DNA from 4 places in the Pantoea sp. Lij88 genome. Region 4 is predicted to be linked to each of the others. Evidence: riboswitches for the same ligand, from Rfam matches in the RefSeq annotation. Region 4 holds a riboswitch; each other region holds the start of a gene.
What was found. A riboswitch is a leader RNA that binds a small molecule or an ion and turns the genes downstream of it on or off. The one in region 4 is predicted to bind thiamine pyrophosphate.

Region 1 (8,014 bases), on a different replicon from region 4:
GTGCGCCAGGCTCATGCCCAGGGTGACCAGCGACAGGGGCGCTGCCAGCGAAGCCAGCATCTTTAGCGGTTCCGCGGCCAGCAGCGGCAACGGGCGCTGCAGAAAACTCCAGGCCGTCCCGCTGAGAATGCCGATGATTAGGGGATTCTTCAGCACGCCGATCAGGGTGCGCCAGAGACCTTCCAGCGAGAAACTTCCCTGTTTTGCCCACTCGACCGAAACAGTCAGTAAGGTCCAGAGGATCAGGCTGTTAAACACCAGCACCAGTGCCACCGGAGGCAGGGCTTCAGGCCCGAGCAGCACCGTGGCCACCGGGATCCCCAGCATCACGTTATTGGAAAAGATGCCGCCCAGCGCAAACACCGAAGCTGCTACGCCATCCAGATTAAACAGCCTTGTTGCCAGCAGTCGCCCCACGATAAACACCAGCAGGCAACTGCCGAAGAAAGCCAGTAACAGGCGTGCATCCACCGGCGGACTCTGCGAGAACGTGCTCATCACCCGAAACAGCATGCAGGGCAGGGCGACGTTAAACACAAAGCGGTTCATTCCTTCGCTGATGCTGGCGGGCCATTTTCCGAGGCGCGTCAGGCAGTATCCCAGCAGGATCAGGATAAACAGCGGGGCTGACAGATAAATTTGATGGCTTAAGCTTTCAAACAGCAGTGGCATAGAGAGAGTCTGGTCAGACGATGATTAGTTATCAGACTAACAAATTGCTAACTAACTGTTAACTGTAACAGTGTCTGGATTGACCGTAGCCGGGACGCTACCCGAGCCAGCGACGCGCCTGCTGGTCGCTGATATCCCGGTAATAGACACGATGGATTATTTCGCCGCAGCCCGGACAACGCGCGGAAAGATAGGTGGAAAGGTAATGTCTGCCATTTGGCGCGACGGCGCCCTGACGTTCAATAATAATGTCCTGCCATCGATGGCGGTGTGGAATAAGCGCTGACAATCGCATCATACATCCTGAATAGTATGAAGTTCCGCTTCAGAAGTTTTCTAACTCAATGAAATAATTTGTTTTTTACGATGACGCTGCGAGCAGGTTAATTATTATGGAGAAACCAGAATGACTGCGGGAAATATTACCCGTTCGGGTAATAACCAGAGTTACCTATAAAGAGGTATCCCGTGAGCCCGCAGCATTAAGCCTTTTTTTCCACCGTCATGAGTTGATCGGGATCATGTGAATTGTTTCAGCTCTGATTATTTGCCGGGCTGGTGTCGCTTGCTTTCGCCGCACAGCTCTCCTATGCTGCAAGCCGTAACACGACTCGGGGTGCCGCTTTCCACACGGAAAGGGCTGAGAAAAACCCGCTGACCTGAACTGGATAATGCCAGCGTAGGGAAGTCTGATGCCTGACCGCATTCGCCTTCTTGTTCGCCGGTTGGGAGCTACGATGACACATCAATCTCAACACCTTTCTGCCGCGCACTTCGCGCCCATCCTGCACACTTTCCGCCGTCAGTCACCGCTGGTGCACTGCATGACCAATGACGTGGTTCAGAACTTCACCGCCAATGTACTGCTGGCACTTAATGCCTCACCTGCAATGGTAATTGATGCTGAGGAAGCCGCAGAGTTCAGCCGCTTTGCCGATGCGCTGCTGATTAACGTGGGCACCCTGACCCGCGAACGCCAGCAGGCGATGCAGGCTGCGGTCATCGCTGCCAGAGAGGCGGGCACACCCTGGACACTCGATCCGGTTGCCGTCGGTGCGCTGACGCTACGCAGTGAGTTCTGCCAGCAGTTGCTAAGTCAGCAACCGGCGGTAATCCGGGGAAATGCGTCAGAGATTCTGGCGCTGGCACAGCAGGCCAGCGGCGGGCGCGGTGTCGATACGCTGCATCAGGCCGATGCGGCACTCGATGCGGCACAGCATCTCGCTGAGACCTGGAACACGCTGGTGATCGTTACCGGAGAAGTGGACTATGCCACCGATGGTCAGCGATTCCTCGCCATAAGCGGGGGAAGCCCGTTAATGACGCGGGTGGTCGGGACCGGCTGCGCGCTCTCGGCTGTGGTCGCGGGCTTCAGCAGTCTGCCTGGCGATCGTTTATTGAATGTCGCTGCTGCCTGCCAGGTCATGGCCCTGGCGGGGGAAAAGGCAGCGGCGCAGACGTGCGGGCCGGGCAGCTTTGCCACGGCGTTTATCGATGCACTCTGGACGCTGGAGGCGAAATCATGAAGCGCATTAATGCCCTGACGATTGCCGGTACCGATCCCAGCGGTGGCGCAGGTATTCAGGCCGATCTGAAAACCTTTTCCGCGTTGGGAGCCTATGGCACCAGCGTTATTACCGCGCTGGTGGCACAAAATACGCAGGGCGTGCAGTCGGTTTATCGCATTGAACCTGACTTTGTTGCCGCCCAGCTCGACTCGGTGCTGGATGATGTGCGCATCGACAGCGCAAAAATCGGCATGCTGTCAGAAACGGCCATCGTGGAACAGGTTGCCGCCCGGCTAAAGCATGCGGCGATCCCCTTTGTGGTGCTGGATACGGTCATGGTCGCGAAAAGTGGTGATGCGTTGCTCTCGCCAGATGCCGTGGCCAGCGTACGGGAGCTGTTACTGCCGCAGGTCTCGCTGATCACGCCTAATCTGCCGGAAGCGGCGGCGTTGCTGGATTGCGGGATTGCCAAAGATGAGACGGAGATGCGCGAGCAGGGACGAGCCTTGCTGGCCCTGGGATGTCAGGCCGTGCTGATGAAGGGCGGTCACCTGGCGGCGGACGAAAGCCCGGACTGGCTGCTTACGCCTTCAGCAGAGCAGCGATTCAGTACGTCGCGCGTGGATACCCGTCATACACATGGCACCGGCTGTACGCTGTCGGCTGCGTTAGCCGCGTTGCGTCCGCGTCATGCTGACTGGGCAGAGACGATAGGGGAAGCTAAAAACTGGTTACAGCAGGCGCTGTTACAGGCGGATTCGCTGGAGGTCGGAAAGGGTATCGGGCCGGTTCACCATTTTCATCAATGGTGGTAACGACGAAGGCCCGCATCGGCCTGTTGATCAGGCGGTGCGGGCGGTTTCAGGTTCAGGGTGCTTCAAACCAGGCGCTGTTACGTTCGGCAATCGGGGTGATCGAGAAGATCATCTCCTGCAGGTGATGACGCATTGCCGCTTCCGCGGCATCGGCGTCGTGACGCTTCAGCGCGGCATAAATCTCTTCATGCTGCTCAATCACTTTTTCCGGCGGAGAGACCTCACTCAGCGTCAGGAACCGCACCCGGTCCATGGCGGCTTTGATGTTCTCCACCGTCTCCCAGGCCAGCTTGCAGTCAATGCTTTCAGCAATCAGGCGATGAAATTCATCGTCCAGAGTCAGAAAGCCCTGGCTGTCATGCCGCTCAGCCGCCATGCGCTGCAGCTGCAGATTGTGTTCCAGCGCCATCAGGGCTGGATCATTAATCTCCAGCGCCGCGCGACGAACCACAGACACTTCCACTGCTTCACGGATGAAGCGGCCATCCGCCACCCGCTTAGCGGAGATTTTGCGCACGAAAGTGCCGCGCTGCGGCAATACCTGTACCAGTCCGGCTTCGGCCAGCTTGATGAACGCTTCGCGCACTGGCTGGCGTGAGACGTTGAAGCGCGCGGACACCTCTTTTTCAGAGAGCAGCGAGCCCGGCTGAATTGCGCAGGTGACGATATCTTTGCGCAGATAACGGTAAATCTGCTGATTCACCGGTTCGCTGGTAGTAATGGTATAGGCGATCGACATGCAGCAATATCCATATTACGGCTGGCAGAGGCCAGCACGATGGGAAAGTGTCAGTCTAATCAGGGTGCTGCATCTGCGCCAGCGCTTTGTTTCAGCGCCTTTAGCCGTGGTTGAGACACCGATGCACCGTGGCGCGAGCGCCCTGCGTAGTCAGCTGCTGATACCAGGCCGTCAGTCGGGCAACCACGTCTCCATTTTGCAGCAGGTCCTCACCAAATACCTCGCGAAGAGAGAGTAGTGCCCGCACGCGGGCCTCGCCATCGTCGCTGGCGGCAACGCACTCAGCCAGCTGCTTTTGCATCGGGTCGCGGATCTCAATCGGCTGACCCTTTTCATCCACGCCGCCGACATAGCGCATCCAGCCCGCCACGCCCAGCAGTAGGAGGTTGCAGTCGCTGCCGCGCTGCAGGTGCCAGCGCAGACTATCCAGCATGCGTTGTGGCAGTTTCTGGGTGCCGTCAGTGGCAATCTGGCCGGTGCGATGCTTAATGGCACGGTTTTCATAGCGGGCAATCAGTGAATCGGCATAGGCGTTGAGATCCACCCCCTGAGTGCGCAGCGTCGGTGCCTGCTCATCGATCATCAGTGAGCGGGCGGCGGCGCGGAAATGGGGATCGGCCACGCAGTCGCTGATGTACTCATAACCTGCCAGGAAGCCGAGATAGGCCAGGAAAGAGTGGCTGCCATTCAGCATGCGCAGTTTCATCTCTTCATAGGGCAGGACATCGCTGACCAGCTCGGCGCCCGCTTTTTCCCACGCCGGACGACCATTGACGAAGTTATCTTCAATCACCCACTGGAAGAAGGGTTCCGCTTCAACCGCTACCGGGTCACTTGACCCCAGGCGTTCGGTCAATGCGGCAAAAGCCGCGCCGGTCATGGCCGGAACGATGCGATCCACCATGGTGGAGGGGAAGGTCATGTGCTGCTGAATATAGTCCGCCAGCGCCGGATCCTGCTGCCGGGCCAGCTGCACAATCACATTGCGGGTGACGTGACCATTTTCCGGCATGTTGTCACAGGACATCACGCTGAAGGCAGGCAAACCCTGATCGCGTCGGCGGCGAATTGCGGCCAGAATCAGACCCGGCAGCGAACGGGGAGAATTCGGATTCTGCAGGTCATGTACGATATCGGGATGATCGGGATTCAAATTGCCACTGGCGGGCTGGTGGCAATAGCCTTTTTCAGTGACGGTCATTGAAACAATCGCCACATCAGGCTGACTCATCGCCTTGATCACCGCCTCAATACCGTCACTTTTGCCATGCAGCGCCTGAGTAATCACGCCTATCACCCGGGTATGCTGTGAATCATCGGCCATTTCGGTGAGGGTGTAGAGCAGTTCCTGCTCACGCAGTGCCTGAATCAGTTCGCCGCTGTTGAGATTCACTTCGCAGTAGCCCCAGTCGCTGCCCTGATCTTCGGCCAGCCTGTCGCTGCAAAGCGCCTGATGGGCGCGGTGAAAGGCACCGAAACCAATATGTACCATGCGGGTTTTTAATTTGCTGCGGTCATAAGCGGGGCGCTGTACTTCAGCGGGCAGGCGATCAAGCTGTAACATAATCCATCCTTAATGGAAAACGGGGCGCGTAGCGCCCCAGAATCATCATTCTGTTAGTGGAACAACACTCAGACCGAAACCGGTTTATCTTCAGTTTTCGGACTGCGAATCACAAACAACACCAGGAAGGCACCCAGCGCGGCGACACAGCCGGCCAGCACAAAGGCGCTGTCGAATTTGCCGGTGTGCTGAACAATAAATCCGGTGACGATCGGCCCGATGATGCCGGAGAGGCTACCCACCAGATGGATGAAGCCGCTGATGCTGCCGATACGACTCTTGTGCACCACATCCTGAATAATCGCCCAGTAAATCGCGCCGGTAATGTAGAGAAAGAAAATCGACACCGACATCATCATGACGGCGGGAACCACCTCTTTTATCGTACCCGCCAGCGCCACACAAATTGCGGCTGCCAGCAGTGAGACCACCAGCACAATTTTACGGGACAACAACAGTTTGCCGGTGATGTTGAAGATTTTATCGGAAATCCAGCCACCCAGCGCCAGACCGACGAAGCCGACAATCCACGGGATCATGGTGGTGATGCTCATGGATTTGATATCCAGGCCGTGCGCCTGCACCAGATAGGCCGGGAACCAGCTCAGGAAGAAGAACAGGATGTAGTTGTAGCAGAAGAAGGCAAAAGCGGTGACCAGGATAATCGGCTGGCGCAGGTAGTAGCCAAACGGATGCGGCGTCTCGGCCAGATCGACCTCATCATTCGGGTTTGTGGCTTTCAGGCGATCAATCAGCAGACGCTCCTCTTCGCTCACTCGTTTGCTCTTCGCCGGGTTGTCAGCGGCGAAGAAGAGCCAGAACGCCATCCACACCAGACCGATACAGCAGACGATCACAAACGCCGGACGCCAGCCATAGGCCAGGGCCAGATAGCCAATGATCGGACCGGCGACCGCGCCACCCAGCGGTGAACCGGCACTCAGCAGACCCATCGCCGTGGCGGCCTGTTTTTTCGGGAACCAGCCGTTGATCGCTTTGTTGGCTGAGGAGCAGATGGGGCCTTCAGCCATACCGAACAGCACCCGCAGGATCAGCAGTGACCAGAAGCCCGTCGCCAGTGCGGTCATGCCGCAGAAAATGGACCAGGCACCCACCGCCACAGCCAGCACGATTTTCGGGCCAAAGCGGTCAGTGGCGAGGCCGCCGACAAAGTTAAACAGCGCGTAGCCGAAAAAGAAGCTGCCGAAAATCATGCCGAACTGCTCAGCATTGATCGCCAGATCTTTCTCAACCAGCGGTACCGTGAGTGACAGGGCAACACGATCGAGGTAGTTGATCATGTAAACCAGGAACAGCAATAAAACGAGGGTCCAGCGCAGATTCTTGAACATAAACACTCCGTGATCTGTTTTATCATTATCGTTATGCCGACGCGAACGCCGGCTCAGGAGACCTGGTGTTGAGCAGAGACTTAATCCATCTGAAGAATGACTTTGCAGCAGGTGCGGGGATCTTTTTCGAACAGGGTCATCGCCCGTTCAATCTCCTGCAGCGGGAAGTAGTGAGTGACCAGTTTCTCCGGCTGGATTAACCCTTTTTCTATCCACCCGATCACCTGTGGGAAGCGGTTACTGTTAAGACGTGAGGTAAACAGCGACAGCTCTTTGCTGGTCAGGCTTTGCTGGGTCAGGCTGCAGGGTTCACCGGAGAAGCCCAGCAGGCCAATGCGCGCGGCCGGTGAGGCGAGCGCCACTGCTTCCGCCAGGATAGCGGGATGGCAGGCCGCATCGATGATCAGCGTCGGCTGCACGCCCTCAAGCTGTGCGCCCAGCGGCGTGTTGCTGTTATCAAACAGCCGATCGGCACCGCTCTGTTCTGCCAGCGCCAGCCGTTCCGGCAGGCGATCCACCACCATCACCGTTTTCACCTTATAGACGCCTTTCAGCACCTGAATGGCGGTGAGGCCCATCGGACCGGCACCATAAATCAGTGCCACATCATCAGGCTGCGGTTTAAGAAATGCCGTGATGTTGGCGGCGATAGTGAAAGGCTCGACCAGACTGGCGAGTTTATCGGGAATCGCGTCCGGCAACGGCCAGGCATTTTTTGCCGGAGCCACCGCATACTCGCTGAAACCGCCGTCGCGGTGCACACCAATCACCTGCAGTGTGGTACAGACATTAGGACGGCCCACCGAGCAGGGATAGCAGTTGCCGCAGCTCACCACCGGATCGACCGCCACGCGCTGACCCAGTCGGGCCGCGTCAACACCGTCGCCTGTCGCATCGATCACACCAAAAAATTCATGACCAATCACGCGCGGATATTTCGCGAACGGGTTATGGCCGTGCCAGATGTGCACATCAGAGCCGCAGATGCTGGCATAAGCGACTTTGACCCGCACTTCGCCCGCTGCCGGTTGTGGCAGTGGACGTTCAGCTATCACCAGCTCACCTGGCTGTTCAATAACAACGCATTTCATCTGTTTCTCCTTACCAGTTCCACAGGGTGCCATCTTCAAGACGGGCGACCGGCAGATAGGCAGGTTCATAGGGATATTTCGCTGCCAGTTTCTCGTTGAACTCAATGCCCAGGCCCGGCTTGTCGCCCGGATGCATGTAGCCCTGATCAAAGGTCCAGTTAGCCTCAAACAGTTCCATCATCTGTTCGGAGAAGCCCATATACTCCTGCACGCCGAAGTTCGGCACCCAGAGGTCAAAGTGCAGTGCAGCCGCCATGCAAATCGGGGAGAGAT
Region 2 (8,014 bases), on a different replicon from region 4:
CCGATAGCCACAATTTTCAGCCCCCCAAATGTAGACCAGACAGGGGGCCAATGTGAAGCCTCCAGGCGCGCTAATTCGGGCCTGAAGTCACGTTTTATCGCCTTACTGCTGGAAATTTATACCGATGTTGCTAATTCCAGCTTCACGCAGGTCAGATCGCAGACCTTTAATCAATTCAAGGTCGCGCTCTTCACACTCCGACAGCAGTCGGAAAATCTCCCACTGAAGGTCCCACTCATCGATGATAGCCGGGTTTTCACGCAGCTCTTCATCGGTCATTTCGCGGCCAGCCTGGGTCATCTCCAGCATGGCGACAGTGGTAATTGAGGTCTCGCTGACTTCAATAGCATGCTCAAGAGTTTCACCGCTCAGCTGCGCATGCACGACTTCGCTCAATGCCACACAGGCATCGATAGCCGGATAAACGCCGTAAACCTCAAACGCATCACCATCAGGAATGGCGGCTTCGAGCTTTTCCAGCTGGCTGTCGAAGTTTATCTTCGCATCTTTGACCGTCAGGTTTTCCCAGATCAGATCAAGAATACGGCGATAGAGTGCCGGATCGGCAAATTCAGTCTGCTCACAGAACGCGCGATAGTTGGGATACATGCGCTCGCACAGACAGGCCATAAAAGTAAGGTGCTGCCAGCTTTCCAGCTTCGCCAGACGCAGATGAACGGGATTTTGTAACATAAAGGTGGCTCTTATTCGTTTCGCTGGCCGCAGTGTAACTGCAAAACCGCAGCACAAACAGTGTTAAAGCGCGTTTTGCCAGCGCTGGAAAGCGGTTCGGTTAGAAGCAACCGCATCGGCCCAGCGGGTCGGTTCCGGCAACCGGTAACTGCGCGTACAGTTTTCGACCCACTGCAGCGCAGTATCCAGGCTGACGCGATGGCCGGTCGCGACAAACAGCGGATTACAGCGCACTTTGCTGCGCCATACCCAGCCTATCTGCTCACCTTTGTCGATCAGCGGCTGACGGCTGCCAGGCTGCGCATCCAGATCGTCAAAACGCCCGCACAGGCGACTTTTGGCAACGCCAATCGTCGGTACATCGACCAGCAGGCCAAAATGCGACGCGACGCCCAGTCGTCTTGGATGCGAAATACCGTGCCCATCCACAAACAGCAGGTCCGGCTTTTGCTCCAGCATCTGCCAGGCGGCCATCAGTGCCGGATATTCACGGAAAGAGAGAAAGCCCGGAATATACGGCATGGTGGTTTCAACGCGCGCGATGCGATGCTCCACCAGCTTTAACGAGGGATACTCCAGTATCACCATCGCTGCCCGCGTAACGGTGCCTTCCTGCTCAAATCCAACGTCCGCTCCGCCGATAAAGCGGGGCGGCAATACGTCAAAGTCATCTTCACGCACCACGTCAGCGGCGCGTTGTAACTGCTCAGCGCGAAGTGCGGCAATGTCCATGATTACTCCTGATGCCAGGGACGTGATAAACGATGCACCGCCTCAACAAAGACGCCTGCATTTTCGGGTGGAACATCCTGATGAATACCGTGCCCCAGATTGAAGACGTGTCCGGTGCCGGAGCCAAAACGCTCCAGAATCCCAGCGACTTCCTGCTCGATACGCTCAGGTGCAGCATAGAGCATAGAAGGATCCATGTTGCCCTGCAGCGCAACTTTGTCGCCCACACGACGGCGTGCGTCATCAATATTAGTAGTCCAGTCGAGACCCAGCGCATCACAACCAGTGGCTGCCATCGCTTCCAGCCACTGTCCGCCGCCTTTAGTGAAGAGCGTTACCGGCACGCGGCGACCGTCGTTTTCACGCAGCAGGCCATCAACAATTTTGTGCATGTAGTGAAGTGAGAACTCAAGGTAATCACGACCGGTCAGCACGCCGCCCCAGGTATCAAATATCATCACGGACTGCGCACCGGCACGGATCTGAGCGTTGAGATAGAGGATGACACTGTCGGCCACCTTATCCAGCATCGCGTGCAGCGTAGCGGGATCGGCATACATCATCTTCTTGATTTTGGTAAACGCCTTACTGCTGCCGCCTTCCACCATGTAGGTGGCCAGCGTCCACGGACTGCCAGAGAAGCCAATCAGCGGCAGGTCGCCGTTCAGGTTTTTACGGATGGTGCGGACCGCGTTCATCACATAGCCCAGCTCCATTTCTGGATCGGGCACCGGTAAACGCTCGACGTCTGCGCGGCAGGTTACAGGGTTAGAGAAACGCGGGCCTTCGCCGGTTTCAAAGTAGAGACCCAGTCCCATCGCATCCGGAATGGTCAGGATGTCACTGAAGAGGATGGCGGCATCCAGCGGATAACGGCGCAGCGGCTGCAGGGTGACTTCACAGGCCAGCTCGGCGTTTTTACACAGCGACATAAAGTCACCCGCCTGGGCGCGTGTCGCTTTGTACTCCGGCAAATAACGCCCGGCTTGTCGCATCATCCATACCGGCGTGACATCAACCGGCTGGCGTAACAGGGCACGCAAATAACGATCGTTCTTCAGTTCACTCATCTCAACACTCTCTCAATAACAGGCGTGTAGTGTAGCACTTCTACACTTCGGCACGGCACAGGGCAACGGTATCTTCAATCAGACGGCGCGCCACGGTGCCTGGCGGTGGCAACAGCGGCAGGTCATCAAAGCGGAACCAGGCCGCATCCAGCAGCTCTTTGCCGTCGTGTTGCAGATCGCCGCTGTCATACTCCGCCATAAACGCTGTCATCAGCGATTGCGGGAAGGGCCAGGGCTGGGAGGTCACGTAACGGACGTTTTTAACGCGGATATTGCTCTCTTCCATCACTTCCCGGGCCACGGCCTGCTCCAGCGTCTCGCCCACTTCGACAAAACCTGCCAGCACGGTGTAGACCTTGTTGCGATGACGGGCATGATTCGCCAGCAGGATTTCATCGCCGCGACGGATAGCCACAATGATGCACGGTGCAATCTGCGGATAGTAACGCTCACGGCAATGGCTGCAGAGACAGGCAAATTCATGTTTACTGTGGTGCATTTCATGGCCGCAATAGCCGCACCAGCGATGAGAACGGTAGAATTCCGCCAGCTGCACACCGCGACCCACCAGCTGAAACAGCTCGACATCCTGATCGATGAGCTGCCGGACTGAAAACATATCGGAGGTGCGAGGCTCACAAATCAGCCAGACTTTCTCCCCCTGCCATTCTCCAATGGTCCGGGCCTTACTGCCGGTCAAACCAAATTTTTCGGCGTTTCCGTGGGGTAAATCACCTTGTGGCAACCAAAGTTTCTGTTCATGGCTGACAATCCACCATCCAGCGTCTACGCTTGAGATTTCGCATTGCATTTATTTCGTCATCCTTAGCGTCAATTCGCACGCTGAAGCCCTGATGTTAAGTGTGTAGATAAACAACTATAACTCACATGGAGTTAGATATGCTTAACCAGTTAGACGTCCTGGCTGAACGCGTAGGTGGCAGTAATGAACTGGTCGATTCGTGGCTTGAAGCCCGTCGTCAGCTGCTGGTGACCTATTATCACCTGGTCGGTCTTAAACCCAATAAAGAGGCGCTGACGCGTCTGGATGAGCAGGCGCTGGACAACTTCTGCCACGGCCTGGTCGATTATCTTTCTGCGGGTCACTTCAGTATCTACGAGCGCGTCATCAGTGAAATGAGTGGCGACAGTCCGATGATTGCTGCCGCGCAGATCTATCCTCCGCTGGAAGCCAACACCGAGCGTCTGATGCAACTGTATGACGGTCACCTGCAGCAGGCCATTGACGACGAAAACTGCATGACTTTCCAGCAGGCGCTGTCTGAAGTGGGTGAAGTGCTGGAAGCACGCTTCACGCTGGAAGATAAGCTGATTCAGCTGGCATGGGATAACAAACTTGTCCCCCCGCCGGTAGCGAATGACAGCCATATCGCCCGTCCGGCGTAATGACTATCACAGGCAAAGGGGTTGAGATTATCCCGTAGCCCTTTTATGCTGAACAGGTTCTGAGGAGTGCTCTCCAAAGAACCTTTTTTATTTTCGCTTTGAAATGTAAGGTTTTTACGCCCGAGTCTCTTATCAGACACCCGCGTGAAAACGGCTTCTTGTCGGAGTGCCCAGTTGGGCTGAGACCGTTAATTCGGGATCCGCGGAACCTGATCAGGTTAGAACCTGCGAAGGGAACAAGAGTAAAACTTCTCTGTATGTCAGCACGCTTGTGCTGCTTATACGGTTACTCCTTCCGAACTCCGGACAAGCATCGTTCCCCCTTAACTGGAAGATTGCTATGTCTGAACCAAAAATGACCCGTCGTGAACAGCGTGCCCAGGCGCAGGAATTTATCGATTCTCTGCAAAGCGGCAGTGCCTTTCCCCAGTCCCGTCGCATCTGGATTAACGGCAGCCGGGAAGATATTCGCGTTCCCATGCGTGAAATCACCCTCAGCCCGACCCACATCGGCGGCAGCAAAGAACAGCCTCTCTATGAGCAGAATGAAGCGGTGCCGGTCTATGACACGGCGGGTGCCTATGGCGATCCTGCGGCACAGATCGATGTGCATCGTGGCCTGGAAAAACTGCGTGCCCGCTGGATTGCTGAACGCGACGACAGCGAGCTTCTCGAACAGAACAGCTCGGGCTATACCCAGCAGCGGCTGGCTGACGAGGGGCTGGATCATCTGCGCTTCGATCATCTTCCGACTCCGCGCCGCGCCCGCGCAGGCCGCCGCGTCACGCAACTGCACTATGCCCGCCAGGGGATGATTACCCCGGAGATGGAGTTTATCGCCCTGCGGGAAAACATGGGCCGTGAGCGAATCCGCAGCGAGGTGCTGCTGCAACAGCATCCAGGCCACAGTTTTGGCGCGCATCTGCCAGCCAGCATCACACCCGAGTTTGTGCGTCAGGAGGTCGCTGCCGGACGCGCCATCATCCCTGCCAATATCAATCACCCGGAATCGGAGCCGATGATCATTGGCCGCAACTTCCTGGTTAAGGTCAACGCCAACATCGGTAACTCGGCGGTGACCTCTTCCATTGAGGAGGAGGTGGAAAAGCTGGTCTGGTCGACTCGCTGGGGTGCCGACACGGTGATGGATCTCTCAACCGGCCGTTATATTCATGAAACGCGCGAATGGATTTTGCGAAACAGCCCGGTGCCTATCGGGACCGTGCCGATCTATCAGGCGCTGGAAAAAGTGAATGGCGTGGCCGAAGCGCTGAACTGGGAAATTTTCCGGGACACGCTGCTCGAACAGGCGGAACAGGGTGTCGATTACTTCACTATTCACGCGGGCGTGCTGCTGCGTTATGTCCCGATGACGGCGAAGCGTCTGACCGGGATTGTTTCGCGGGGTGGATCGATCATGGCGAAATGGTGCCTGTCGCATCATCAGGAGAGCTTCCTGTATGAGCACTTCCGTGAGATCTGTGAAATCTGTGCCGCTTACGATGTCTCCCTGTCCCTGGGCGACGGCCTGCGTCCGGGTTCGATTCAGGATGCCAACGACGAGGCGCAGTTTGCCGAACTGCGAACCCTGGGCGAACTGACCCGCATTGCCTGGCAATATGATGTTCAGGTGATGATTGAAGGTCCGGGCCATGTGCCGATGCATATGATCCGCCGCAATATGACTGAACAGCTCGACCTGTGCGATGAAGCCCCCTTCTACACGCTTGGCCCGCTGACCACCGATATCGCCCCCGGCTATGACCATTTCACCTCAGGTATTGGTGCCGCCATGATTGGCTGGTTTGGTTGCGCCATGTTGTGTTACGTCACCCCCAAAGAGCATCTGGGTCTGCCTAACAAAGAGGATGTGAAGCAGGGATTGATCACCTACAAAATCGCGGCGCATGCCGCCGATCTGGCCAAAGGCCATCCGGGTGCGCAGATCCGTGATAACGCCATGTCCAAGGCACGCTTTGAATTCCGCTGGGAGGATCAGTTTAATCTGGCGCTGGATCCGCATACGGCGAGGGCGATGCATGACGAAACCCTGCCGCAGGAGTCGGGCAAGGTGGCCCATTTCTGCTCGATGTGCGGCCCCAAATTCTGCTCGATGAAGATTTCTCAGGAGGTGCGCGAGTTTGCTGCACGTCAGGATGCCCGCGCAGAGCCGGTCGAAGTGGGCATGGCGCAGATGTCAGACCGTTTTCGCAGCCACGGCGGCGAACTGTATCACCCTGCCGATGCCATTAAGGAGGAGTAACGATGCCCGCATTCCCTGCTACCGCCCCACGCCTGGGGCTTTATCCGGTGGTTGATAGCCCCGAGTGGATTGAACGCCTGCTGGAGATGGGCGTTCGCACGCTGCAGCTGCGCATTAAGGATCAGCCCGATGAGATCGCCGAGCCTGCCATTGCCCAGGCAATTGCGCTGGGTAAACGCTATGACGCGCGCCTGTTTATCAATGACTACTGGCAGCTGGCAATAAAACATCAGGCTTATGGCGTACATCTGGGTCAGGAGGATCTGGATGTGGCCGATCTTGCCCGGATTCATCAGGCCGGATTGCGTCTGGGACTCTCCACCCATGACGATGCTGAACTGGATCGCGCGCTGGCAATCCAGCCCTCTTACATCGCACTTGGGCATATTTTCCCGACGCAGACCAAAGAGATGCCTTCTGCGCCGCAGGGCATTGAACAGCTGAAGCGGCACCTGACACGCCTGACGCATATTCCCACCGTGGCGATTGGCGGTATCTCGATTGTACGGGCACCTGAGGTGCTGGCAACGGGCGTGGGCAGTATTGCGGTGGTGAGTGCGATTACCCAGGCGGATGACTGGCGTGAAGCAACCCGGACTCTGCTGGCGCTGGCAGAACCCGCCAGCTAGGGATTTGTGGAACCTGTCGCGCATTAGCGGCTGCAAAACAGGTAATGCCAGCGTTCTCGCGGGAAAGCGGCGCGCAAACGTATGTTTTGCCGCTGGCGCTCTGTGATCCAACACCTTAACGTGGCATCCGTCAGGTTAAGGTTATCTGACCAGGGCCGGATCCCTCCTCTTGCCGGCCCTGCTTCTTCTTGCCGCTATGCGGGAGAAGAGGCGGAAGTCTGTGTCTCATGTTCGCACGAGATCATCGCGCGTTCGACAGCCGCACCCACCAGCGCCAGCGCCTGTTCAGTCTGCTCGTTGATGGGCAGCCCGTAGTTTAAGCGCAGGCAGTTACGGTATTTACCCGAGGCCGAAAACAGTGAGCCTACGGCAATCTGAATTTTTGACTCGCGCAGTTCGCGGTTAAGCCGGACCGCGTCAAATGCTTCTGGGAGTTCTATCCACATCAGAAAGCCGCCCTGAGGACGGGAAACGCAGATGCCGCAGGGAAAATAGTGGCGTACCCAGCAGCTAAAGGTTTCATAGTTGCGATGATAAATTTGCCGCATCCGGCGCAGATGGGGCTGATAATGGCCCTGGCGGATAAACTCGGATACCGCATGCTGAGGCTGCGTCGCGGTGGAGCCTGTGACGATATATTTCATATGCAGCACGCGGTCGCGATAGCGTCCTGGTGCAACCCAGCCGACGCGCAGACCCGGCGCCAGCGTTTTGGAAAAGGAGCTGCACAGCAGAACCCGGTCATCAAGATCCAGCGCTTTAATGGTGGATGGACGCGGATATTCCCAGGCAAGCTCACCATAAACATCATCTTCAATCACGGCCGCATCAAACCTTTGCGCCAGCGCCAGCAGTGCCCGCTTACGCTGCTCAGGCATGATGAACCCCAGCGGATTATTACAATTCGGCACGACAACGACGGCTTTGATCGGCCATTGATCAAAGGCCAGCTCCAGCGCTTCCAGACTGATGCCCGTTACTGCATCCGTCGGGATCTCAATGGCCCGAATGCCAAAGCCGCGCAGGGTTTGCATGATGCCGTGAAATGACGGTGACTCAACGGCAATGATATCGCCCGGCTCACAGACTGCCCGAACGGCGACCGATAACGCTTCATGGCAGCCGGTGGTGATCACAATGTCATCAGCGGTGAGCTGGCAGCCGCTGTCTATCGCCAGCCGTGCAATCTGTTGCCGCAGCGCGAGAACACCATAGAGATT
Region 3 (8,014 bases), 310 kb from region 4:
GCGCAGCATGTGCTGGAAAAAGGCTGGGGCGATCTGTTTGGTTTTGGCCGATCATTCATCGCCAATCCCGATCTGCCCGCGCGCATTCAATCAGGCTATCCGCTGAATGAGGTCGATAACGCCTCCCTGTATGGCGGTACTGAGAAAGGCTATACTGACTATCCTGTTTTTCAATCCTGATATTTTGTGAGGCGGCATGTCCCCCGAAAATGCCCTGAAGTTACTGTCCAACCCGACCAGAGTGGCAGTGCTGAAGTGGCTTAAAAATCCTGATGAAGCGTTTGCGGGCTATACCCAGCTCTATCCCTTCGATCAGTATGGCGTCTGTGCCAGCCTCATACAGGACAAGGCGGGCTTATCACAGCCCGCCACATCGTTATGCCTGAAAGCCCTTCACAGTGCAGGTCTGGTCGAAGCCAGCAAAGTGGGAAAATGGACCTATTATCGTCGCGCCGAACCGCGCATTCGTGAAATCACTGGTGCGGTGACGCAATCACTTAAGGCGCTTTAAAAGCGACAGCATTCAGGATAGTGTAGATTCCAGCCCCCTCCTGTTGAGGGTGACGCTTCCCGTATTCTTAACTCAGGATCAGAAAATGTTTATGTCAGTTCTGTCTTTCACCACCGTCACCACCACCGCGCTCAGCGGCGGCGTGGGCGACTTTGTGACTGGCACCTGACACAACAGATTCCCACTCCCCGCCGAACCGGACGGGGACCTGTTCTCCGTTCTTAAAACTGAATGGAGCCAGGTCATGATGACATCTGAAAGTGCACTTTTAATCATCGATATGCAGCAGGGCCTTTTTCATGGTCCAGCGGCGCCTTTCGCCGCAGACAGCATTCTGTCGACTATCACTCTGCTTATCACCAAAGCACGGCAGTCTGATGTGCCCATCTTTTTTGCCCGCCATATCGGGCCTGATCATTCCCCCTTCAACGAACAAAGCCCGCTGACTCGCCTCATCCCGGAATTGCAGGTTAACCCGCAGGCAGATATCGTCTTCACAAAACGATATCCCAGCTGTTTCAGAGAGACCGGCCTGCACCATCAGCTCAGGCAAAGAGGCGTTAAACAACTGGTGATAGCCGGGATGAAAACGGAGTTCTGTGTTGATACGACCTGTCGCGCCGCACCGGAACTGGGTTTTAACGTCGTGCTGATTTCCGATGCGCATACCACCGTCGATAATCCGCATCTCTCTGCGGAGAAGATTATTGGTCATCATAATCAGACACTGGCGGGACCCTTTGTGACGCTGGCAACCGCCGCTGACTGGTCGTCCGGGTCGGCCCTTTAATGCCGATATTCATGTGCTGCACTTCGCCCGCGGCTTGACGAAGCCGCCCGCTTAACTTACAACTAAACGCGTCAGGGGAGTCTCGCCAGAGAGACTGAGAGGCTAATAGCGCATCGCGCGGCTTAGCGACCCTTAGAACCTGACCCAGTTGATACTGGCGTAGGAAGACGGGTATCGCATCAGATACTTGCCGCAGGAGCGCGTTCGCGATGCTTCTGCCTTTTCCCTCTGTATCACGGGTCATCGTTAACTGATAACGAGGCCAAAGTGAAATATCTTATCCTGAATCTCTCTGTTCCTGTCCGGTGGCTACCATGAGCCGCTGGTCGGTGCTCGGCAGCGGCGTGGCCGGGCTGTGCGTCGCCACACTGCTTGTGGAGCGCGGAGAAACTGTCGAAATCATTACGCAGCCAGACTGTCGCGCGGCCTCCCACTGGGCGGGCGGCATGCTTGCGCCCTGGTGCGAAGCGGAAAGCGCGCCTCAGCAGGTGATCGAATGGGGTCAGCACGCTGCGGGCTGGTGGGCGCAACGCGTTGATGGCGTGGTGCAGCAGGGCACGCTGGTGGTAGCGCCGCCGCGTGACAGCCGCGAGCTGACGCGCTTCGCCAGCATGACCCTGAAGCATCAGTGGGTCGCACCGGGTGACATCGAACCGGCGCTGGAAAATCGCTTTGCCCGCGGCCTGTTTTTTGCGGCTGAGGCGCATCTCGATCCCCGCCGCGCCCTGCAGCAACTGCGCGACAAACTGCAGCAGGCTGGCGTCCCTTTTCACAGCGGTAACCCCACCGGCAAAATCATCGACTGTCGTGGCATCCATGCCATTGACCAGCAGCCCGCCTTGCGTGCTGTGCGGGGTGAGATGCTGATCCTGCAGACGTCCGACGTTCAGCTCTCCCGTCCTGTCCGGCTGCTGCACCCCCGCTTTCCCTGCTATCTGGTGCCGCGCGCAGGCGGGCACTTCATGCTGGGTGCCACGATGGTCGAAAGCCATGACAGCAGCCCGATCAGTGCCAGGGCGATGATGGAGCTGCTCAGTGCCGCTTATAGCCTGCATCCGGCGCTGGCCGAAGCGCGGATCGTGGAGAGCGGCACCGGCCTGCGTCCCGCTTACCGACAGAACCTGCCTGAAGTCCGCTATGAAAATGGCCGTTTCTCGTTAAACGGGCTTTACCGTCACGGCTTTTTACTGGCACCGATTATGGCTGAAAAACTCATGCTGCAACTTACTCAGGAGATGACTCATGCGAGTTCAACTTAATGGACGCCCGATTGAAACCGATGCAGAGACGCTGGCAGAGCTAATGGCGGAGCAGCAGATCGACCCGCGCACCGTCGCCACCGCGCTGAACGGTGAGTTTGTGCCGCGCAGCCTTTATGCCAGCCAGCAGCTTGAGGCGGGCAGTCAGCTGGAAATTCTGTCACCGATGCAGGGGGGTTAATCATGTTCTATCACTTTACGCCGCAATCCCGCTTTCTGCTCGGTACCGCCGGCTATCCCTCACCGGACATCCTGCATCAGGCGATCGACGCATCAGGCGCGGAGATCATTACCGTCAGCCTGCGCCGGGAAGGCAGTGAGGGCGGTGCTTTTCGCACGCTGCTGCAACAGCTTAACAAACGCATTCTGCCGAATACCGCAGGCTGCCACACGGTAAAGGAGGCGGTGACGACGGCGCAGATGGCGCGCGAACTGTTCGACACGCCGTGGATTAAGCTTGAGGTGATTGGTCATGCCGACACGCTGCAGCCGGATCCATTTGCGCTGGTTGAAGCCGCGAGGATCCTCTGCGCTGACGGCTTCCAGGTGTTTCCTTACACCACCGAAGATCTGATTGTCGGCGAGAAACTGCTGGAAGCGGGTTGCGAAGTCCTGATGCCCTGGGGTGCGCCGATTGGTTCCGGTCAGGGGCTGCGCAATATCGAAGGGCTGCGCACGATGCGTGCGTGGTTTAAAGATGTGCCGCTGATTGTCGATGCCGGTATCGGCTCGCCAGCCCAGGCGGCGCAGGCGATGGAGATGGGTTTCGACGGCGTGCTGCTAAACACGGCGGTGGCAAAAGCGCGCGATCCGGTGCGGATGGCCGGGGCGTTTGCTGCGGCAATCCATGGCGGGCACGAGGCGTTTCAGGCGGGATTGATGGAGCAGCGCGACATGGCGTCTGCCTCAACGCCCATTTTTGGTCTGGCACAGTTCTGAGGAGTGGCGATGGAGCGTTATCAGCGACAGACCATGTTGCCGGAGATTGGCGACGCGGGGCAGCAGCGGCTGATCGGGGCGCGGGTGCTGGTGGTGGGCGCGGGCGGCCTTAGCGCAACGCTGCTGCCGTTACTGGCAGGGGCGGGTGTCGGGTTCATCCGTCTTTACGATGGCGATCGGGTCGAGCTGCATAACCTTCACCGGCAGACGCTGTTTGGCGTCGATGATGTGGGTCAGCCCAAGGCAATCTGCGCGCAGCGCGCGCTGGCTCAGCGAAATCCTGACTGCCACGTCGAGGCGCATGCACACTCGCTGAGCGCCAGTCAGCTGCCGCAGGCGCTGGAGGGAATCGATCTGGTGGTGGATGCGGCGGATAATTTCGCCATTACTTATCAGCTCTCGGACGCCTGCTATCCGCGCGGCCTGCCGCTGATCTGCGCGTCGGTGCTGGGGCGCAAAGGCTATGTCGGTGGATTCTGCGGCGGTGCGCCCGGCTATCGCGCGCTGTTCCCGCAGCTGCCCGCGTCGTCGGGTAACTGCAACACGGCTGGCGTGATGGGACCTGCGGTGGCCACGCTGGGCGCCATGCAGGCGCAGATGGCGCTGAGCGTATTACTGAAGCTGACGCCATCGCCGCTCGGCTGCATGATTCACTGCGACTTTGTGGACTGGCATGTGCGGCAGTTTCGCTTCGACGACGCGCCCGAACCGGACGCGCCAGGCACGCCGTTTATCGATCTGCCAATGCTGACGGGGGACGATTGCATAGTCGAATTGCGCAGCGTGGAGGAGGCAGCGGTCAGTGTGGCCAGTCAGGTATTACGGATTCTGCCGCAACAGATAGCGGCCTGGCAGCCGCCATGCGATCGGCGCGTGGTGCTGGTGTGCGCCAGCGGTATGCGCGCGGCCCAGGCGGCTGAGAACCTTACCGCGCGGGGAATCACGCGGCTGGCGCTGATGGCGGCAAACACGCTGTAAGATGCCGGTTTAAATCACTTCGACCAGCTGGAACGTCTCGAAAATCAGCTCCATTTCGCTGTGAAAATAGCCTTCACGTTCGAAGTAGCGCTGATGTTCCTGCCGCCAGTGGTCGAGGCTGAGATCGCCTTCTCCCTCCAGCATCGCCATCTCGGGCGTCACGCGGTCAAAGCGCGTCAGGAATAACCCGGTGGTCCGGATTACGCAAACGGGCTTTTTTTCACCATTCAGAACAATGCTGTAACCGCCCGGCTGCGGCAGTACTTCCTGCTCCTGCCAGCTGCGTAACGAACCGCAGGTAGCCACCTTCTTTCCGGCAATAACCAGCGTTGCAAGCTCGCTGGCTAATGCCGGGGAGTCACCAAATGCATCTGCGAATGCACCCGGATATTTGTCCTGTATCTGTTCAAGCGTCATCGTCATCCGCAAATCCTCAATCAAATAAACGCCTGGCCGGCATAACTGCAGGCCAGCGGCGCCATTAAGATGATGTAGCAGCGGTGTAAATGCTGCTGATAGCGGTACAGCTTACCCGGCCTGCTCCCCGGAAAACAGGCTTAATTATCAGGATATTGAGTTCGCCTGTGTGACGGATCGCAAAGGTGAGGCAGAGTCTGGCGCGGCCCATTGCAGCCGCGCACAACACTAACCCGTCAGAACGCTGGACCAGCGCTCAATATCATCACCGCTGCTGAGCTCCGGCTGCACCAGACCGTTAACCATAAAGGTCGGTGAAACATGGATACCGTTCTGGCGGGCATATTTACAGTGCCATTTAATGGCGGTCTGCAGATCAGGCTGATCGAACGCGGCGCTGGCATCCACGCCGCTGTACGCTTTCAGACGGTTCAGAATCTGGTTTGGCGTGGCATCGCGATTCGGGCCGGTACAGTGATCGGTGAACTCAAACTCTTCACGATGATCGGCCACCGCCTGCATCACTTTCTTTGCCGCCTCTTTACTTTCACAGGCAGCGGCAAGGATATAGCGCACAATCAGCCCGGAATAGAGGTGCCACGGCTGGGACTGCAGGCGGATTTTCACTGTGATCTTCTCTTCCCCGGCGTGCGCCAGTAACGCGTCTAATTTATTGAAAGTGCGTACCGAAAAAGGGCAGGTGGGTTCCAGAAAGACTTCAAAGATCGAAGGGCCGTGGCCCCAGACCAGTGTATCTGCTTGCTGACTCATCAATAACTCCTTAAAGATAAACGGAACGGGAAGGATGTTTACCCTGGCAAATCCTCATCACTTCAGCCAGTTAAGAATGAACCGTAATTGTTACAAAAATCAGCAATCAGCCGCTGAGCCGCGCGTAACAGGCGACAGGCAGGGCCATTAGTCGTTAGAATTATCGGCTTTGGCAGTCTCTACAGCTGGCCCTGCATCGCCGCTGAAGAGCAGCTATAGTTATCAGCAGAGTTTGCTCTCCTGTTTTACGAAGCCATTTCTGCTACTTCCCTGCTGCCTGTCTGCCCGGAGCCGATAAGCGTTAGAAGAGGTTAATTTTGCATACCGATCTTACCTGGAAAACCCTCCATCGCGTCATCAACCAGACGATCTCTGGCATGCTGGATGAGCAACAGACCATTAATGTGTTGTCACTGCGCGCCCGGCTGCATGAACTGGCTGAACAGGAGGAGGACGAGGTTATGGTGCTCTGTTACTGGCAGGCGAGCAAAATTCTGATGCGATTACCCACCACCGTGACAGCCAGTCAGTTAATGGTTGCTGCACGCCACGCTTTTCGCACCCCGATGGATCACGATCTGCTTTAAGTTACGCTGCCGACCGGTCCACCTGTCATCGCTTACGGACAATCTCACCAGCTGGCTGTCTGATCATCACGGATGAACGTTGCGGGCTATTATCAGCCCCGACTTTTGCACCATTTTCCCTTCATCGAAAAAATATATTCTCATTCCGGAATCTATAAACAGGTAAAGTAAAAATAAATCAATTCCAATGTGAATAAATCACTTCATGCGTGAAGCTAACAGGCTTTTAGTCCTTTTCTTAAATTACCAAAACCTGATGCAGAACATGGAAAACGCGCAGTGTCTTATTTGGGTATAAAACGACGGGGCCTGTTTAGCTTTTATATAGTTATGCGGATTTAGTATGGCGCCAACATAATAAACCCCGGTTTGTTATGCTGGCGCATTTATAAGAATGCATATCTATCCATCAGGTGGCTAATTCCAGCCACTTTGCATGTGTTGAAAAGAGACAGGTTTAATGAATATCAAAAAACGTATTCTGCCAGTGGCGCTGGCTGGCCTTATGATTTCCGGAACAGCATTAGCCGCAGCGACTGACGGCCCATCCCCTATTAATCCTAATCCGGGTACGTCAGCAGGAACCCAGGGTGCCGGTGGCGAAGTGAAATTTACCGGTGAAATTACCGATGTTTCCTGCAACGTCTCTACCGCCAGTAAAAATCAGACGGTGGATTTAGGTAAGTGGGCAAAATCATATTTTGAAAGCCGCACTGAAACCACGGAAACGCCATTCACTATTTCTGTCAAAGACTGCCCGACATCGGTTAAGGCCGTGGCTGTCCTGTTCGATGGCGATAAAGATAGCAGTGACAATACGCTGCTGAAAGTCGCCAGCGGCGGTGCAACCGGCGTGGGCATTAAGCTCTATGAATCTGACCGTCATACGCCGGTTTCGATTGGTGCCATCTCTAAAGCGGTCAACGTTGTTGCGGCCACTGAAGGCGGTTCAGCCGACCTGAATTTCTTCGCCAGCTATAAAAGTGACGGTGCTGAAATTAGTGTTGGCAAGGCCAACTCAGTGTCTAACTTTGTGATGGTTTATAACTGATTCAAAGCAAGGGCAACTCTGCTTCCCTTTCAAATATCAACGGCGTAAATGACAATGTTTAAGTTAATAAAACTTATTTCGCTTTTCTCTGCGTGTATGCTGAGCATGGCTGCTCATGCGGGTGTTGTGATGGGAGGGACGCGTATTATTTTTGTAGAAGGAAAAAAGGAGGCGACCCTTTCAGTCACCAATCAGGATAAAAATATTCCCTATCTGATTGAATCCTGGCTAGAGAATTTTAATGCAGATAACCACAGTCGCGTGCCTTTTATTGTCACGCCACCGCTGTTCCGTCTTGATGCAGGAAAAGAGAATCTGTTAAGGATTAATTATCTGGGGATACCGCTGCCGAAAGATCGGGAATCGGTATTCTGGCTGAATGTGAAATCTATTTCACCCACCCCGCGCGATAAAAGTAATCAGCTGCAGGTCAATATTAAATCAAAATTCAAACTCTTTTACCGGCCTGAAGGACTGGCGGGGGATCCTGCTGAGGCCTGGCAACAACTCTCGTTCCGCCATGAAGACAATAAGCTGATCGCGCATAACCCAACGCCTTACTTTGTCTCATTTTATTCGCTCAGCGTGAGTCATCACGACATCAAAGATCCTGGCATGATTGGCCCAGGCGAAGATCGCCAGTGGAACGTCGCGGAGTCTGGCGCAGTGACCTGGTCGGCCATTAATGATTATGGCGGCATCACTGAACAA
Region 4 (8,014 bases):
CTTCTATTCCCGCAGAACCGATCACCAGCAGATGATGACTGAGCCGGCAGGCTTCTGCGGCATCATGGGTAATCAGCAGTACGGTGTGACCGACCAGCACTTCCGCGGCCAGCGTCTGGATCTGCGTCCGCGTCAGTGCATCCAGCGCGGAGAACGGCTCATCCATCAGCACAATCGGCTGACGGGTGTATAGGGTGCGAGCCAGCGCCGCACGCTGACGCATCCCGCCGGAGAGTGTCGCGGGCCGCGCGCGGGCACAGTGACTCAGACCTACCCGTTCCAGCAGATGCTGCGCCCAGTCGCGATCGGCTTTCTTCCCGTTCAGGCGACTCGCGAGGCAGACATTCTGTTCCACCGTGAGCCAGGGATAGAGCAAATCCTGTTGCCCCATCCAGGCGATGCGCCCGGTCAGCGGCAGGCCATCGCTGCCGCTAATCTGTCCGGAGGTCGGGGGTGTCAGACCCGCAATGACCCGCATCAGGCTGCTTTTACCCACGCCGCTGGCACCCAGCAAAGCGGTAAAAGCGCCGCCCGCGATCTCCAGATCAAGCTGGCTGAACAGCTGCTGCTGACCCAGCGTCAGGCAGAGCTGGCGAACTGAAATCCCCGGCGGGTTCATGGACTGACCTGAAGAGGGGCAGCACTATTGAGACCCATCTGCCAGAACGCCGCTTCCAGCCGGGTTGCGGTGGTGAAAATCTCAGTCAGCGGGTTAAAACGTTGTTCACCCGCGCGCTGCTGAGCCAGGGCTTCAAACAGCAGGAGTGAGGAACCGACGCCCGCCAGGTAAGATTCATCCCCATAGTTCTCTATCCATGGAGCGTACGGATTTCCCTCAAAGCGTGTCGCAGGATCGTCCAGCAGCGTCAGGCCAATTTCAGCGTAACCAGCAACACAGGGCATCAGCGCAGTCATCAGTTCCAGCGCGTCCCCGGTGTGACCCACGTCCAGCACGTAGCGGGTATAGTTGATCGTTTCCATGGCCTCGGGTTCGCTCGCCATTGACGCCTCGCTGATGCCCCATTGCTGGCAGTAAGCCAGATGCAGCGGCAGTTCGCTGACGATGGCGTTGAGCGATGCCGTCGCGCTGCGCAACGCGGCTGGCTCTGAGAGTTTGCTGATCAGCAGACCCCAGGCACGGGCAAAGTGCAGCAGGAAGAGATAATCCTGGGTGAGATAGTGGCGGAATGCGGCGGGTGGCAGCGTGCCCTGACCGAGCTGCTGCACAAAATCGTGCGCGACATAAGCGTGCCAGTGACTGCCCGCCTGCTGGCGCAGACGACCATAAAAGCCGGTTTCGAAAAGCGGATGTGACATGGGATCTCCAGTAACAGGGAGATCCGGGCATACGGTCTGGAACAGGGGATAGTGCAGGAGATAATGCAGAAAAATCTGCCGACCCGTCCCTTCGCTGGCATGACCCAGATCAGGTTCAAAGGGTTCGGCTTTCGCCATCTCAGCCCATTACAGGACACCCCTCGGAGACATTCGTTATACGATAATTAGTGCCGGAGTACAACGGCACGCGTGCGCGATATTAAGTGACATTGTCACTCAAGATCGGCCCCGTTACTGGCAATCACTTTCTTATACCACCAGAACGATTTCTTGCGCGTGCGCGCCAGCGTGCCGTTGCCCAAATCGTCACGGTCAACGTAAACGAAACCGTAGCGCTTGCTCATTTCACCGGTTGAGGCGGCAACCAGATCGATGCAGCCCCAGCTGGTGTAACCCATCACCGGCACACCATCTTCGATGGCATCGCCCATGGCGCGGATGTGTTCACGCAGATAGCTGATGCGGTAATCATCATTAATCTCGCCATTCGCGTCGATTTCATCGCGCGCACCCAGGCCATTTTCGACCAGGAATAGCGGTTTCTGGTAGCGGTCATACATCATGTTCATGGTAATGCGTAAGCCGAGCGGATCGATGCCCCAGCCCCACTCGCTGCGCGGCACGTGAGGATTAGGCAGGGATTTCACCACGTTGGCGGCACTGCTGTTCTGCTCATTCATCTCCGCCGAGGCGCAGCGTGAAGCGTAGTAACTGAACGAGACGAAATCGACGCTGTTTTTCAGAATGTCGGCATCACCGGCTTCGATCTCAAGCGTCACGCCTTTTTCACGGAACACCCGCGCGGCATAGGCCGGATAAGCGCCGCGCGCCTGCACATCGATAAAGAACAGGTTTTCGCGATCTTTCTCCAGCGCCGCCCAGACATCTTCCGGTTTACTCGACCACGGATAGAAGTTGCCACCGGCCAGCATGCAGCCGACCTGGTTAGCCGGATTGACCTCATGCGCGATCCGCGTGACCAGTGCGCTGGCAACCAGTTCATGATGTGCTGCCTGGTATTTTACCTGCTCCTTATTCTCACCCGGTTCGAATACCAGACCGGCGCCGGAAAACGGGCTGTGCAGCAGGATATTGATCTCGTTAAACGTCAGCCAGTACTTCACCAGCCCATCAAACGCTTCGAAACAAGTGCGGGCATAACGGGCAAAAAAGTTCACCATCTTGCGGTTACGCCACGAACCATATTCCGTGACCAGATGCATCGGCACATCAAAGTGGCAGAGCGTGACCAGCGGTTCGATATGATATTTCCGGCACTCCTCGAAGACCGCGCGGTAAAAGGCGATGCCTTCCGGATTAGGCGTCAGTTCATCCCCATTGGGATAGAGACGGCTCCAGGCGATCGAAGTGCGGAACACGCTGAACCCCATCTCCGCCATCAGCGCGATATCCTCCCGATAGCGGTGATAGAAATCGATGGCATCATGGCTGGGATAAAATTCGTCGTCACGCAGGGTAAAACGCTTTTCCAGACCCAGTTTGACCGGCATACGATGCGGGCCATGCGGGATCATATCGACGGTGGTTAAGCCCTTTCCGCCTTCACGAAAGCCGCCTTCACTCTGGTTGGCGGCCAGTGCGCCGCCCCATAAAAATCCTTGCGGGAACCTTGAATAAGACATGCAATCCTCTTTTCCGGGTCAGCGTGACCCTTTCCTTTAGTGACTATTAATCGCGTTAGTGCGTTCGGTAACCGGCACAGGTTGCGCGGCGGTTCCGGCTTCGGATTTCGTTTCAGTTTCAGTTTCAGGAATATCTTCAAACCCTAACAGCAGCGTCAGCACAAATGACAGCACCACCGACAACACCATGACCGCACCGACCCAGACGATACTCATGGGATTAGCCGGGTCGAAGAACTGTACGCTGGTGAACAGACCCGGTGAGGCCATTGAGTGGCTGGCCAGCCCGCCAATGCCCGCGACCGCGCCGCAGATAAAGCCGCTGATCAGACAGGCGATCAGCGGGCGTTTAAGGCGCACCGCGACGCCATATAGCGCCGGTTCAGAAATGCCGGCAATGATGGCCGAGGCCGCCGCCGCCAGTGCGGTCTGGCGCAGTTCGCGATTTTTAGTCCGGAACGCCACCGCCAGGGACGATCCGCCCAGCGACAGGTTGGCCCCAATTTCAGACGGCATCACCATGCCTTCTTTGCCGGTCTCGGCGATGGTCTGGATGATGGTCGGCGTAAATACCCGATGCATCCCGGTCATCACCAGCAGCGGCCAGATGGCACCCATAATCGCAACCGACAGCCAGCCAAGATAGCCATGGACGGTGTAGACCAGCGCGGATATGCCGCTGCCGATCCAGATGCCAATCGGGCCAATCAGCACAATCGCGATGGGCGCAGCAATCAGCACGATCAGCATCGGTTTCAGGAAGTTTTTGGTCACGGCCGGGGTAATGCGATCCACGCCGCGCTCAATGTGCGACAGGATCCAGGTCATCACCAGCGCCGGGATCACCGTGTAGGTATATTTCACCGCTGTCACCGGGATAAAGGCGAATTCAACGTGCTGACCCTGTGCCGCTTTTGCCATCAGATCAACAAAATTGGGATGGACCAGCACACCGGCAATGGCGATTGCCAGCGACATATTGGTTTTGAATTTCAGCGCCGCAGAGGCCGCCACCATGATCGGCAGGAAGAAGAATGCGCCGTCGCCAATCACGTTGAGGATCACCAGCGTTGACGAGCCTTTTTCGAAGACGCCCGCCATATCCAGGATCATCGCCAGCAGCTTAACCATCGACCCGCCAATAATGGCCGGGATCAGCGGCGACATGGTGCCTACCAGCGCATCCAGGATGCCTGCGCCGATGCCTCGCAGGGTAATTTTGCGTTTTACCGGCACGGTCGGTGCAGCGCCGCCGGGCGATCCCAGCGCTAGCACGGCCTGATAGGCCTGCGACACGTTGTTCCCGATGATCACCTGGCACTGAGTGTCGTTGTGTACCACACCCATAACGCCTTTAATCGCTTTGAGGCGGGGCATGTCGATCTGCGTTTCATCTTTCACCACAAACCGCAGACGGGTCATGCAGTGAGTGACGGCTTCGATATTGGTGAGGCCGCCCAGCGCATCGACAATGGCGCGTGACACCTCGGCATAGTTCATGGGCATGATCGTTCTTCTCTGTAGGGTAAATCGGTCAGGGTTTTATGTTTTTGCGCCTGCAAGCAGGCAAATAGGAAACCGGTTTCACAAAATCATGAAGGGCTTTAATCGCGCCGACAAGAGGTGAAATCAGGCAGATTTCTTTTTTGTGAGGTGCGTCACCCGACTGGCGCCGTTAACTTCGTGCGCAGGCCGGGTAAATATTTCCAACATTGAGAGGCTTAGGTAGACTGCAGGACGACGCAGCAAAGGAGCATCACCATGGCAACGATTCAGGAAGTGGCAGACAGGGCGGGCGTCTCGAAAGCGACAGTGTCACGTGTGCTCTCTGGCAATGGCTATGTCGGGCAGGAAAAACGTGAAAGGGTGTTAAAGGCGATTGCGGAAACCGGATACCGACCCAATCTGCTGGCGCGCAACCTGGCGACGAAAACCTCTCAGACCATCGGACTGGTGATCACCAACACGCTCTACAGCGGCAGCTACTTCACTGAATTAATGGCACATTCCGCGCGCATGATGGAGCAGCAGGGCCGCCAGCTGATTCTGGCGGACGGCAAACACACCGCTGAGCAGGAAGAGGCGGCGATTCAGTTTCTGCTCGACCTGCGCTGTGACGGTATCATTATCTACCCGCGCTTTCTGAGCATTGACGCGCTGGATGCGATTATCTCCCGCCACAAACAGCCGATTCTGGTGATCAACCGTCGGCTGCGCGTCAACCACAGCTACTGTATTTACAGCGATCAGCACGCCAGTAGCGCCACGGCGGTCAGCCATCTGCTGAGTCAGGGACATCGCGATATCGCCTTTATCACCGGCTCACTGGATTCCCCGACCGGCGTCGAGCGCCTTTCCGGCTATCGCGCCGCGCTGGCTGCTAAAGGTATTGCAGCCGATGACCGCCGTATTGTGGCCGGGAAATGGACGGCGCAGAGCGGCATGGCGGCCGTGGACCAGCTGCTGAAACGCAACGTTCCCTTTACTGCGCTGGTGGCGAGTAATGATGAGATGGCGATTGGTGCCATTAAGCGGCTGACCGAGTGCAACATGGCGGTGCCCGGTCAGGTCTCGGTGATTGGCTTCGATGATATTCCGCTGGCGCCCTATATCACGCCGTCGTTATCCAGCATGAAACTGCCGGTCACGGAGATGATTGATGAGACGATTAACCGCCTGCTGACCATGCTGGACGGCGGTGACTGGCACACCCAGGCGCCTTTCACGGCCAGCCTGATGCTGCGCGATTCCGTCACCAAAGGGCCCGTGGCCGATTAACCCGCCGCGATCTGCATCACCTCAATCGACTGTTCACTGAGCTGTCCGACTGTTGCCGCATCCAGCGTCTCATCGGTAATGACATGACCGACCTGATAACCGGATGAGAGCGGATAGGGATGAATCTGCCCAAATTTAGAGGCATCAGTCAGGGCGTAGCTTGCAGCGCCTTTCGCCAGCACCGCATCCACCACATCACAGCGCAGCATATTGCGGCCAGTGAACCCGGTCTCCGGATGCCAGCCATCCACGCCAACAAACGCCCGGTGAAAATGTACCTGCTGGAGGGAGTAACGGGTCAGTGGGCCGACCACCGACTCACTGCTTTTCTGCAGCAATCCCCCGAGCACAATCACTTCACAGGCGGCTTCCCGAAGAAGCTGGGCAATATAGTGGCTGACGGTAATCAGCGTAAGATCGGCCCGGTCAGCCAGCGCACGGGCCAGCAGCGCATTGGTACTGCCGCCCTCGATAAATATCGATTCCCCCGGCTGCACCAGACTGGCCGCATGCTGCGCCAGCGCCTGCTTGAGGGGATAACGGGTATTCATGCGGGTGCCGACGTTATCGCTGTCCAGTGCCAGCGCTGAGCCGTGAACCCGGCGCAGCAGCCGGTCACGCTCCAGCAGCGTCAGATCCTGCCGCACCGTCACTTCGGAAACGCCGGTGAGCTGCGCCAGGTCACTGACCGTTACGCTGCCACGGCTATTAACCAGTTGAATAATCTGATGATGTCGCGGGTTCATAAGTGAGTTTTCATCGTAAAAAAGCAGCCAGACAGCAGTGTATCAGGATTACCCCGCGCCGGGGTGCGACGCGGGGTCCGGCTCAGGCTAAATCCAGTGAGCGCCGGCCATTCAGATTGAGATCTTCCGGCTTAAACCGCTGCTCCCACGTCGCTTCATAATCTTCCGGCGGGAAATCGCCAGGCGAACGACCCTGTTCCAGGGCCTGTGCAACCCGCCGGGCATAGGCGCGGTTTTTGTCACACATCGGCGCCGCGGGGATATACATCACGTTGCCCCAGCCCTGCTGATCTTCCACCGGCGCCACCGCGTGGATCACATCACAATGCCACCACACCGAATCACCCGCCTCTAAGGCCGGTATCGAACAGAGCCCGGCTATCAGGTGCGGATGCCACTGTTCATTAATGGGCAACACCCGCCCCGGCGCGACGCCGCAGAGTTCATCTTCCGGCACATCCGACAGCAGCGGCCGCAGTAACACGTAAGCCATCGCCTGCGGCACCGGCACCACATGCAACAGCCCCTGACCGGGGATCATATCGGAGAGCGCGGTCCAGCCCTGGAACGTCCGGAACACGGAACATTTAGTCGTGCCAGGCAGATCATACTCATCCACTTCAGTCCGGTGAGCCGCATCCCAGGGATCGTAAGCGGCAAAATCGCCGTGAAACAGCTTACCGAAGACCTGCTGATAAGCCGGCAGTAACCAGCGTTCCAGCGCGCCGGAATCGGTATGGGCACCCAATCCCTTTGAGGTCGTGCCTAGCAAACGGCGACGGATGCGATCGGGATAGATCACGCTGATATCCGGATCGAACCACTGCTTACCCTGTGATTCAAACGTCCACAACCGGTTCAGAAAGGATTGCGCGTCAGCCATGGCCGCGCTCTGCCGCGCCTGCATTTGTGCCTGCGACCAGTAAATCGGATAGATCTCCGGGCGGGAGGCAGCGAGCGTGCCAAAAAAGTCATCACCGGGACCGCGATACTGTTCGTCAAACCGGTTGTGATCCAGATAGTCGAGCATCGACTTATCCCAGGCCAGCGCCTGATCGCGCGCGAAGTGCTGCTTAATTACCATGCAGCCCCGACGCTTAATCCATGCCCGTGTTTCATCCGAAACCTTTCCTTCTGCAATGTCCTGCATCGGGACCACTGGCCAGGCGCTGCCGGTTCTGTCTTCGTCCGCTTTTGCTTCAGCAATCGCAGCAGTGATGTTGTCGCACACCTGCCGGAACAGGGCCTCGACATCACCGATTTGCTGGCGTAACTGGCTTTTCATCGTGCGGATAGCGGCTTTGACGTCGTCAGGTAAGGGGGTAGATCGGGATTCATCACGCATCTCATGTTCCTCAGGGTTCGGGGTTGAGTTACGAATGTAATTAAAATAACCTTCATTCGTAATATGTGGCTGAGGTTAACATTCTTTTAACGCTTAAAACCGTGCGTGATAACACAACTCAGGCACCGGAACGCTCTGAAATTCATTAGCAACGTCACTATTTG

Region 1: it holds a riboswitch for thiamine pyrophosphate, as region 4 does, so the genes downstream of both, thiM (hydroxyethylthiazole kinase) here and PU624_RS00635 (TenA family protein) in region 4, are expected to answer to the same signal.
Region 2: it holds a riboswitch for thiamine pyrophosphate, as region 4 does, so the genes downstream of both, thiC (phosphomethylpyrimidine synthase ThiC) here and PU624_RS00635 (TenA family protein) in region 4, are expected to answer to the same signal.
Region 3: it holds a riboswitch for thiamine pyrophosphate, as region 4 does, so the genes downstream of both, PU624_RS02345 (FAD-dependent oxidoreductase) here and PU624_RS00635 (TenA family protein) in region 4, are expected to answer to the same signal.

Annotation. Positions count from the first base shown of each region.
Region 1 covers NZ_CP118269.1:1,421,152-1,429,165, forward strand. The annotation lists gene PU624_RS10400 (AEC family transporter) at 1-672, opposite strand, end outside; gene PU624_RS10405 (hypothetical protein) at 770-967, opposite strand; TPP riboswitch at 1,275-1,375, shown strand; gene thiM (hydroxyethylthiazole kinase) at 1,410-2,198, shown strand; gene thiD (bifunctional hydroxymethylpyrimidine kinase/phosphomethylpyrimidine kinase) at 2,195-2,995, shown strand; gene PU624_RS10420 (GntR family transcriptional regulator) at 3,048-3,734, opposite strand; gene PU624_RS10425 (mannitol dehydrogenase family protein) at 3,835-5,298, opposite strand; gene PU624_RS10430 (MFS transporter) at 5,367-6,650, opposite strand; gene PU624_RS10435 (Zn-dependent oxidoreductase) at 6,731-7,741, opposite strand; gene manD (D-mannonate dehydratase ManD) at 7,752-8,014, opposite strand, start outside.
Region 2 covers NZ_CP118269.1:3,752,668-3,760,681, forward strand. The annotation lists gene PU624_RS21390 (YjaG family protein) at 103-693, opposite strand; gene nfi (deoxyribonuclease V) at 757-1,425, opposite strand; gene hemE (uroporphyrinogen decarboxylase) at 1,428-2,495, opposite strand; gene nudC (NAD(+) diphosphatase) at 2,536-3,306, opposite strand; gene rsd (sigma D regulator) at 3,396-3,902, shown strand; TPP riboswitch at 4,055-4,155, shown strand; gene thiC (phosphomethylpyrimidine synthase ThiC) at 4,243-6,165, shown strand; gene thiE (thiamine phosphate synthase) at 6,168-6,794, shown strand; gene PU624_RS21425 (aminotransferase-like domain-containing protein) at 6,989-8,014, opposite strand, start outside.
Region 3 covers NZ_CP118267.1:441,803-449,816, forward strand. The annotation lists gene PU624_RS02330 (alkene reductase) at 1-180, shown strand, start outside; gene PU624_RS02335 (ArsR/SmtB family transcription factor) at 197-511, shown strand; gene PU624_RS02340 (cysteine hydrolase family protein) at 756-1,301, shown strand; TPP riboswitch at 1,365-1,484, shown strand; gene PU624_RS02345 (FAD-dependent oxidoreductase) at 1,616-2,560, shown strand; gene thiS (sulfur carrier protein ThiS) at 2,544-2,741, shown strand; gene PU624_RS02355 (thiazole synthase) at 2,744-3,499, shown strand; gene PU624_RS02360 (HesA/MoeB/ThiF family protein) at 3,509-4,477, shown strand; gene PU624_RS02365 (ASCH domain-containing protein) at 4,487-4,900, opposite strand; gene PU624_RS02370 (DsbA family protein) at 5,123-5,665, opposite strand; gene PU624_RS02375 (hypothetical protein) at 5,983-6,252, shown strand; gene PU624_RS02380 (fimbrial protein) at 6,713-7,303, shown strand; gene PU624_RS02385 (fimbrial biogenesis chaperone) at 7,358-8,014, shown strand, end outside.
Region 4 covers NZ_CP118267.1:115,945-123,958, reverse strand. The annotation lists gene PU624_RS00640 (ABC transporter ATP-binding protein) at 1-619, opposite strand, end outside; gene PU624_RS00635 (TenA family protein) at 616-1,317, opposite strand; TPP riboswitch at 1,387-1,489, opposite strand; gene PU624_RS00630 (6-phospho-beta-glucosidase) at 1,551-2,981, opposite strand; gene ascF (PTS cellobiose/arbutin/salicin transporter subunit IIBC) at 3,018-4,487, opposite strand; gene PU624_RS00620 (LacI family DNA-binding transcriptional regulator) at 4,743-5,759, shown strand; gene PU624_RS00615 (DeoR/GlpR family DNA-binding transcription regulator) at 5,756-6,505, opposite strand; gene PU624_RS00610 (DUF1479 domain-containing protein) at 6,588-7,850, opposite strand.